2 regions of the Streptomyces sp. NPDC012508 genome follow, and region 2 is predicted to be linked to the other one. Evidence: riboswitches for the same ligand, from Rfam matches in the RefSeq annotation. Region 2 holds a riboswitch; the other holds the start of a gene.
What was found. Region 2 has a riboswitch for S-adenosylmethionine ahead of ACFY8U_RS22605 (aminotransferase class V-fold PLP-dependent enzyme). Riboswitches for the same ligand answer to the same signal wherever they lie in the genome.
Positions count from the first base shown of each region.

Region 1 (3,767 bases), on a different contig from region 2:
GTCATGGCCGCGGTGTCGATCCGCTCCATGGCGAACGTGTCGTTGTCCTCGCGGCCCTGCCCCGCGGCCGCGATGGCGCAGCGTGCGGCCAGGTCGGCGGGGGCGGTGGGGCAGCCCATGACCGTGTTGCCGATGGTCGTGAAGTCGCCGTAGAGCGACGCTTCGTAGCGCTTGCCGAAGGGCTCCACCACATCCGCCGCGGCCGGGCCGGCCGCGGCGAGGGTGAGCGAGCCGAGCGAACCGAGTGAGCCGGCGGCGAGGCCGAGCGCCGCCAGCAGCGTGGTCATTCGATGGGTGAACGGCATAAAACCGAAATGTATGCAAAAAGCATCATCATTCGGCGTTACGCCACGCGGCGGTGCGTGTACTCCGTGATGTCGATCATGGGTGGCCGTTCCTCGGTGTCCACGGCGTACGTCCGCGGGGTGAAACCGGTGTCGTCCCGCTCGAACTGGGTGAGCCGGGGCCGCACGAGATGCCCGCGGGAGAGGCGCAGCTGCGCCGTCCGGTAGATCGCCGCCGCCATCCGTCCGAGTGCCCTGCCGTCCTGGTGCCGGTGCTTGCGCACCCCGACGTCGACCTGGGCCAGGGCGTCCAGACCGACCGTGTGGAGCGCGTCCACGAGCAGGCCCAGCTCCACTCCGTAACCGACGGGGAACGGCAGCCGTTCGAGCAGCGAGCGGCGCGCCGCGTACTCGCCGCCGAGCGGCTGCACGAAGCCGGCCAGCTGCGGCCAGTGCAGATTGAGCAGCGGCCGTGCCACCAGCTCGGTCACCCGACCGCCCTGACCTGGGGCGTCGCCCAGCGGACGGTCGTACATCGCCTTCACGAAGTCGACGTCCGGGTCGGTCAGCAGCGGGCCGACGATCCCGGTGACGAAGTCCGCGGAGAAGTCCCGCAGGTCCGCGTCGACGAAGCAGACGATGTCACCGCGCGTCACCATCAGTGACCGCCACAGCACCTCGCCCTTGCCGGGCACGGCCGGTATCCGGGGAAGGATCGCGTCGCGTGCCACGACACGCGCCCCGGCCGCCGCCGCGACCTCCGCCGTACGGTCGGTGGAGCCGGAGTCGATCACCACCAGCTCGTCCACGAGCGGGACGGCCTCGGTCATGAGCTCCCGGCGGATCACGGAGACGATGTCGCCGACCGTCGCCTCCTCGTCGAGCGCGGGCAGGACGACGCTGACCGTCGTCCCGTGCTTCGCCGCCAGGACGCGGTCGAGCGAACGGTCCGCCACGGACCAGGACCGCCGGCCCAGCCAGCGCTCCACTTCCTCCAGCACGTGATCTCCATCTCGCGGTTCGGACGGCAGGTTCAACCCTCCGGGCCTTCGGTTACAGTCTTGAACAACGCGGATGCCCGATGCATGTCGGGGTCCCGCCCGCGTCCCACAACCGCTTCACACAATCGAATACCGCTCATCCAGAGGGGCAGAGGGAAACGGCCCGTTGAAGCCCCGGCAACCCTCCAGTCGGTCTCGTCCGCGTAGACAACGCGCCAGCGAGGCTCCCGGCTAGGGAAGGTGCCAAATCCGTCTCATGACGACATTCGTCATGGGAAAGATGAGGAGAAAGGGCCTCGCCTCCATGGCTGTACAGACTGTTTCCACCGAAACCTCCCGGACCGTCGATCTCGGTCCCGCTTCCGGCCTTTCCTGCCGGGAATGCGGTGAAGTCTTCCCGCTCGGCCCGATCTTCGCCTGCGAGCTCTGTTTCGGCCCGCTCGAAGTCGCGTACGACCTCCCCACCGGTGACCCCGAGGCGCTGCGCAAGCAGATCGAGGCCGGCCCCGCCAACATCTGGCGCTACGCCCCGCTGCTGCCCGTCCCGGCCGACGTCGCCGAGAAGCCGAACCTGAACCCCGGCTGGACCAAGCTCGTCCAGGCCGACAACCTCGCCCGCGAGCTCGGTGTCGAGCCCGGCAAGCTCTTCGTCAAGGACGACTCCGGCAACCCGACGCACTCCTTCAAGGACCGCGTCGTCGCCCAGGCCCTCGAGGCCGCCCGCGCCTTCGGCTTCACCACCCTGTCCTGCTCCTCCACCGGCAACCTGGCCGGCGCCGTCGGCGCCGCCGCCGCCCGCGCCGGCTTCCGCTCCTGCGTGTTCATCCCGCACGACCTGGAGCAGGGCAAGGTCGTCATGGCCGCCGTCTACGGCGGCGAGCTCGTCGGCATCGAGGGCAACTACGACGACGTCAACCGCTTCTGCTCGGAGCTCATCGGCGACCCGCTGGGCGAGGGCTGGGGCTTCGTCAACGTCAACCTGCGGCCGTACTACGGCGAGGGCTCCAAGACGCTTGCGTACGAGATCTGTGAGCAGCTCGGCTGGGTGATCCCGGATCAGCTGGTGATCCCGATCGCCTCCGGCTCGCAGCTCACCAAGATCGACAAGGGTCTGCAGGAGCTCATCAAGCTGGGCCTGGTCGAGGACAAGCCGTACAAGATCTTCGGCGCGCAGGCCGAGGGCTGCTCGCCGGTGTCGGCGGCCTTCAAGGCCGGTCACGACGTCGTACGGCCCCAGAAGCCGAACACCATCGCCAAGTCGCTCGCCATCGGCAACCCGGCCGACGGCCCGTACGTCCTCGACATCGCGCGCCGCACGGGTGGCGCGGTGGAGGACGTCGACGACGAGCAGGTCGTCGAGGCGATCAAGATCCTGGCCCGTACGGAGGGCATCTTCGCCGAGACGGCGGGCGGTGTGACGGTCGGCGTGACGAAGAAGCTGGTCGAGGCCGGCCTCATCGACCCGGCCCTCACCACGGTCGTGCTCAACACGGGTGACGGCCTCAAGACGCTGGACGCGGTGGCCGATACCTCGCAGGCGACCGCGACGATCCGCCCGAGCCTGGACGCGTTCCGCGAAGCCGGCCTGGCGGGCTGACGCCCGCGACCGCCGTGGTGCGGGGGCGGCCGGTGCTCCGGCCGCTCCGGCCGCCGCCCCGCTCCTCCGTCCCCGCCCGCCCCGCACCCGCCCCGTAGCCACCGAAGGTGATCAACCCATGAGCGTGAAGGTCCGCATCCCCACCATCCTCCGCACGTACACCGGCGGCCAGGCCGAGGTCGCCGCCGAGGGCGCGACCCTGTCCGAGGTCATCGCCGACCTGGAGAAGAACCACGCGGGCATCGCGGCCCGCGTCCTGGACGACCAGGGCAAGCTGCGCCGCTTCGTGAACGTGTACGTCAACGACGACGACGTCCGGTTCGAGCAGGGCCTGGAGACGGCGACGCCGGACGGCGCGGGCGTCTCGATCATCCCCGCGGTGGCCGGCGGTTGCTGAGCCTTCCGGCCCCCTGTTACCCGGCGTAACCGAGTTGCCCCCTCCGCGAGAGAAGCGGAGGGGGCAATTCTGCATGGTTGAGCGCGGTAGAGTTGGGGAAGTCCCCCCGGCCTTCCCTCGCTGCTTGTGCCAGACGCATATGAGAATGCGTCCGCGCCCGACAAGAAGCAGCCAAAGTGTTCGAGTGTTGTGTACCTTCTGCGCACTTTGCCGGGCCCGACTTGCCCCGGAATTCAGTGAATTCTCCGCAATTCTCCTTTACGCCATGCCCAGAATTCTCGCCCGATTGACCTGTTGCAGAGGGCAGTTGGGCAGATACATTCAGCCGCGGTCGACGCGTTCCGGCGCAGGGTCTGACCCGGGTCCCGCGAAGTGCGGGTCCCGCGCAAGGGCCAGTAATAGGGGAGTTAGGCATGGCTCAGGGCACCGTCAAGTGGTTCAACGCGGAGAAGGGCTACGGCTTCATCGCGGTCGACGGTGGTGCGGAT
Region 1 is NZ_JBIBEO010000012.1:93,054-96,820, reverse strand. Features, by position in the region: gene ACFY8U_RS34240 (hypothetical protein) at 1-287, opposite strand, end outside; gene ACFY8U_RS34235 (glucosyl-3-phosphoglycerate synthase) at 344-1,285, opposite strand; SAM riboswitch class I at 1,419-1,572, shown strand; gene thrC (threonine synthase) at 1,590-2,882, shown strand; gene ACFY8U_RS34225 (MoaD/ThiS family protein) at 3,001-3,279, shown strand; gene ACFY8U_RS34220 (cold-shock protein) at 3,693-3,767, shown strand, end outside.
Region 1: linked by a shared signal. The riboswitch ahead of thrC (threonine synthase) and the one ahead of ACFY8U_RS22605 (aminotransferase class V-fold PLP-dependent enzyme) in region 2 are both predicted to bind S-adenosylmethionine.

Region 2 (3,767 bases):
GGGTGGGGATACAGTGAAGTCCCCAGCCGCGGCGACCGAGGGAGAAAGCCAGCCGTGATCACCGCGATCGTGCTCATCAAGACCAGCGTGGACCGCATCCCCGAGATCGCGGAGTCGATCGCCGCGCTCGACAGCGTCAGCGAGGTCTTCTCGGTGACCGGCACGTACGACCTGATCGCCATGGTCCGCGTGCCCCGGCACGACGACCTGGCGGACGTCATCCCCGGACGGATCAGCAAGATCCCGGGCGTCGAGGCGACGGACACGCACGTGGCGTTCCGTACGTACTCCCAGCACGACCTCGAGGCGGCCTTCGCCATCGGCCTGGAGTCCTGACGAAGGGGGCCCCGACAGGAGCCCCCTATCACCCGTACGAGTGGGCGTTCAGCCGCGGTCCGGGACGCAGCGGCCGTCCTCGGTGCGGTACTTCCACTGTGCGCCGTCCCGGACGAGCTCCTTCACGGCCCGTACGAAACGCTCCACGTGCTCGTCGGGCGTACCGGCACCGAAGCTGACGCGGATGGCGTTGAGCGACTTCTCGCCCGGCGCGGCCTCGGGAGCCCCGCACTCGCCCTGGGTCTGCGGGTCGCTGCCGAGCAGCGTGCGGACCAGCGGGTGGGCGCAGAACAGGCCGTCGCGGACGCCGATGCCGTACTCGGCGGAGAGCGCGGCGGCGAAGTGGGAGCTGTTCCAGCCCTCCACGACGAACGAGATGACACCCACGCGCGGGGAGTCGTCGCCGAAGAGCGAGAGGACCTTGACCTCGGGCACCTCGGCGAGGCCCTCCCGGACGGTGGCGATCAGGTGCTGCTCACGGGCGACGAGGTCGTCGAACCCGGCTTCGGTGAGCGCCTTGCAGGCGGAGGCGATGGAGTAGACGCCGATGACGTTCGGCGAACCGGCCTCGTGGCGGGCCGCGGTGGTGTGCCATTCGACGTCCACTCCGCCGTCGCTGCGGCGGGCTACCTTCTTGGACGCGCCGCCGCCCGCGAGGTACGGCTCGGCTTCCTGGAGCCAGTCGGCGCGGCCGGCGAGGACGCCGGAGCCGAAGGGCGCGTACAGCTTGTGGCCGGAGAAGGCGACCCAGTCCACGTCCAACTCCCGTACGGAGACGGGGTGGTGCGGCGCGAGCTGGGCTGCGTCCAGGACGATCCGGGCGCCGTGGGCGTGTGCCGCGGCGGCCAGTTCCTTCACCGGCCACAGCTCGCCGGTGACGTTGGACGCGCCGGTGACGCAGACGAGCGCGGGGCCGTAGGGGTCGCGCTCGGCGAGGGCGCGCTCCAGGGTCTCGACGGCCTGGGCGGGCGTGCGCGGGGCGTTGAGGTACGTGACCCGGGCGTCCTGCCACGGCAGGAGCGACGCGTGGTGCTCGGTCTCGAAGACGAAGACCTCGCAGCCGGCGGGGAGCGTGGCGGCGAGCAGGTTGAGCGAGTCGGTGGTGGAGCGGGTGAAGACGACCTGGTCGCCGGGGCGGCAGTCGAGGAACTCGGCGACGGTGACGCGGCTGCTCTCGAAGAGGTCGGTGGAGAGCTGCGAGAGGTATCCGGCGCCCCGGTGGACGCTGCCGTAGTAGGGGGCGTACGCGGCGACGTCGTCCCAGACCCGCTGCAGGGCCGGCGCGCTGGCGGCGTAGTCGAGCGCGGCGTAGGTGACCTCGCCCCCGGTCACGAGAGGCACGGTGACGTCCCGTCCGAGGACCGGGAGCGGGGCGGCGCAGCAGGGATCGCCGGCCTCGGAGTCGGTGGCGGCGGTGGAGGTGGCGGGGGCGGCGGTCGTGGCGGCGGCGTGCGGGTACGCGGACATGGCGGTATCTCCCGGGCAGGAAGGGCAGCGAAGGGCCCGCGGGGCAGCGCGAAGAGGGGTGCCTCACACGGGTGTTGCCTCGACACACGGTGTTCGTGCGGAGGGTGGGGAAACGGGGCCGGAGGCCCTAGCGCATTCGCTTGCTCACGAGACTGCTCCCTTGAGGACCAGGACCCCAGGGTGTGCAGGGGTCCGCGCTTGCCGCGGACCTTGCTGTCCACGGCCTGGTCTTCACCCGGGGCACCCCGCCACGGACGGAGGGTTGCCGGACAGCCAGCCGGGGCTTCATGGCTGTCACTCATGACCTGGCACTGAACGTATGCCACGTGATCGCCGGCGCGCAACCCCGTTCCGGATGGCGGAACGGGGTGCGCGCGGCGCCGCTACCTGTTGCTGGCCGCGACCCAACGCTCCAGCGCCTGCCGTGCCGCGCCCGAGTCGATCGACTCGGCCGCCTTCGCGATTCCTTCGCGCAGCTGCTCCACCAGGGTGCCCGCGCCCGGCTCCAGGGCCGTCAGTGCCGCCGCGGAGTTCAGCAGAACCGCGTCCCGTACCGGACCGGTCTCGCCGGCCAGCAGCCGACGGGCGACATCCGCGTTGTACGAGGCGTCGGCGCCGCGGAGCGCCTCCACGGGTACGAGTTCGATGCCGACGTCCCGCGGGTCGAAGGCCTCCTCGCGCACCGCGCCGTCCCGTACGACCCACACCCGTGAGGTGGCCGTGGTCGTCAGCTCGTCCAGGCCGTCGTCGCCGCGGAAGACCAGCGCCGATGAGCCGCGCTCGGCGAGCACTCCGGCCATGATCGGGGCCATCCGGGCGTCGGCCACACCGGTCGCCTGCGCCTTGACGCGGGCGGGGTTGGTGAGCGGGCCGAGGAAGTTGAACGTGGTGCGGATGCCGAGCTCCTTGCGGGCCGCGGCCACATGGCGCAGCGCCGGGTGGAACTTCACCGCGAAGCAGAAGGTGATCCCGGCCTCCTCCGCGACCTCGACGACCCGCTGCGGGGTGAGCTGCAGGTTGACGCCGAGTTTCTCCAGGACGTCGGAGGCGCCGCTCGCGCTGGAGGCGGCGCGATTGCCGTGCTTGACGACCTTCGCGCCGGTACCGGCCACGACGATCGCCGACATCGTGGAGATGTTGACGGTCTTGGCTCCGTCGCCGCCGGTGCCGACGATGTCCACGGACGGGCCGGGGACCTCGATCACGTTGGCGTGCTCGTACATCGTCCTCACGAGGCCCGAGATCTCCTCGACGGTCTCGCCCTTGGCGCGCAGGGCCACGGCGAAGCCGGCGATCTGGGCGTCGGTGGCCTCACCGCGGAGGATGCGGTCCATCGCCCAGGCGGTGTCCTCGGCGCTCTGGTCGCGACCGGTCAGCAGTCCGTCCAGGACGGTGGGCCAGGAGCGGCCCGCCGACGTAGGTCCTCCAGCGGGGGTCGCAGCGCTCATGGCAGCTCCTGGTCAGTGCGTGACGGTGACGACTCCACCCTATCGAGCAACGAGGACGGCAAAGAGCCCCGTCCATCGAATGGACGGGGCTCCCGCTGTGGCGACCTCTAGGTCAGGTGATCAGTGGTGGCCGTGGCCGCTGGTGATCTCCTTGTACTCGTCGGCGGTCGGCTTGGCGATCTGGCTGTCCTCGCCGTAGTAGCTCTTGCTGAGCCTGACGCGGAGCTTCTCCATCCGGCCGACCTTGCGCTCGACGCCGTTCTCGTCGACCAGCGGGCCGATCTCGGCCGGCTGGTTCTGCTCGTGCGCCGTGAGCCGGTACAGCTCGCCCTGGCTGAGCGGCTGGTGGACCTCGACGAACTCACCGTGCGGCAGGCGCTTGATGATGCCGGACTCGCGTCCGTGCAGCACCTTGTCCTTGTCGCGGCGCTGCAGGCCGAGACAGATCCGCTTGGTGACGATGAACGCGATGACCGGTCCGACGAAGAAGAAGATCCGGACGAACCAGGTGATCGA
Region 2 is NZ_JBIBEO010000006.1:420,708-424,474, forward strand. Features, by position in the region: gene ACFY8U_RS22595 (rhomboid family intramembrane serine protease) at 1-58, shown strand, start outside; gene ACFY8U_RS22600 (Lrp/AsnC family transcriptional regulator) at 55-336, shown strand; gene ACFY8U_RS22605 (aminotransferase class V-fold PLP-dependent enzyme) at 385-1,803, opposite strand; SAM riboswitch class IV at 1,993-2,109, opposite strand; gene trpD (anthranilate phosphoribosyltransferase) at 2,187-3,251, opposite strand; gene ACFY8U_RS22615 (cytochrome bc complex cytochrome b subunit) at 3,372-3,767, opposite strand, start outside.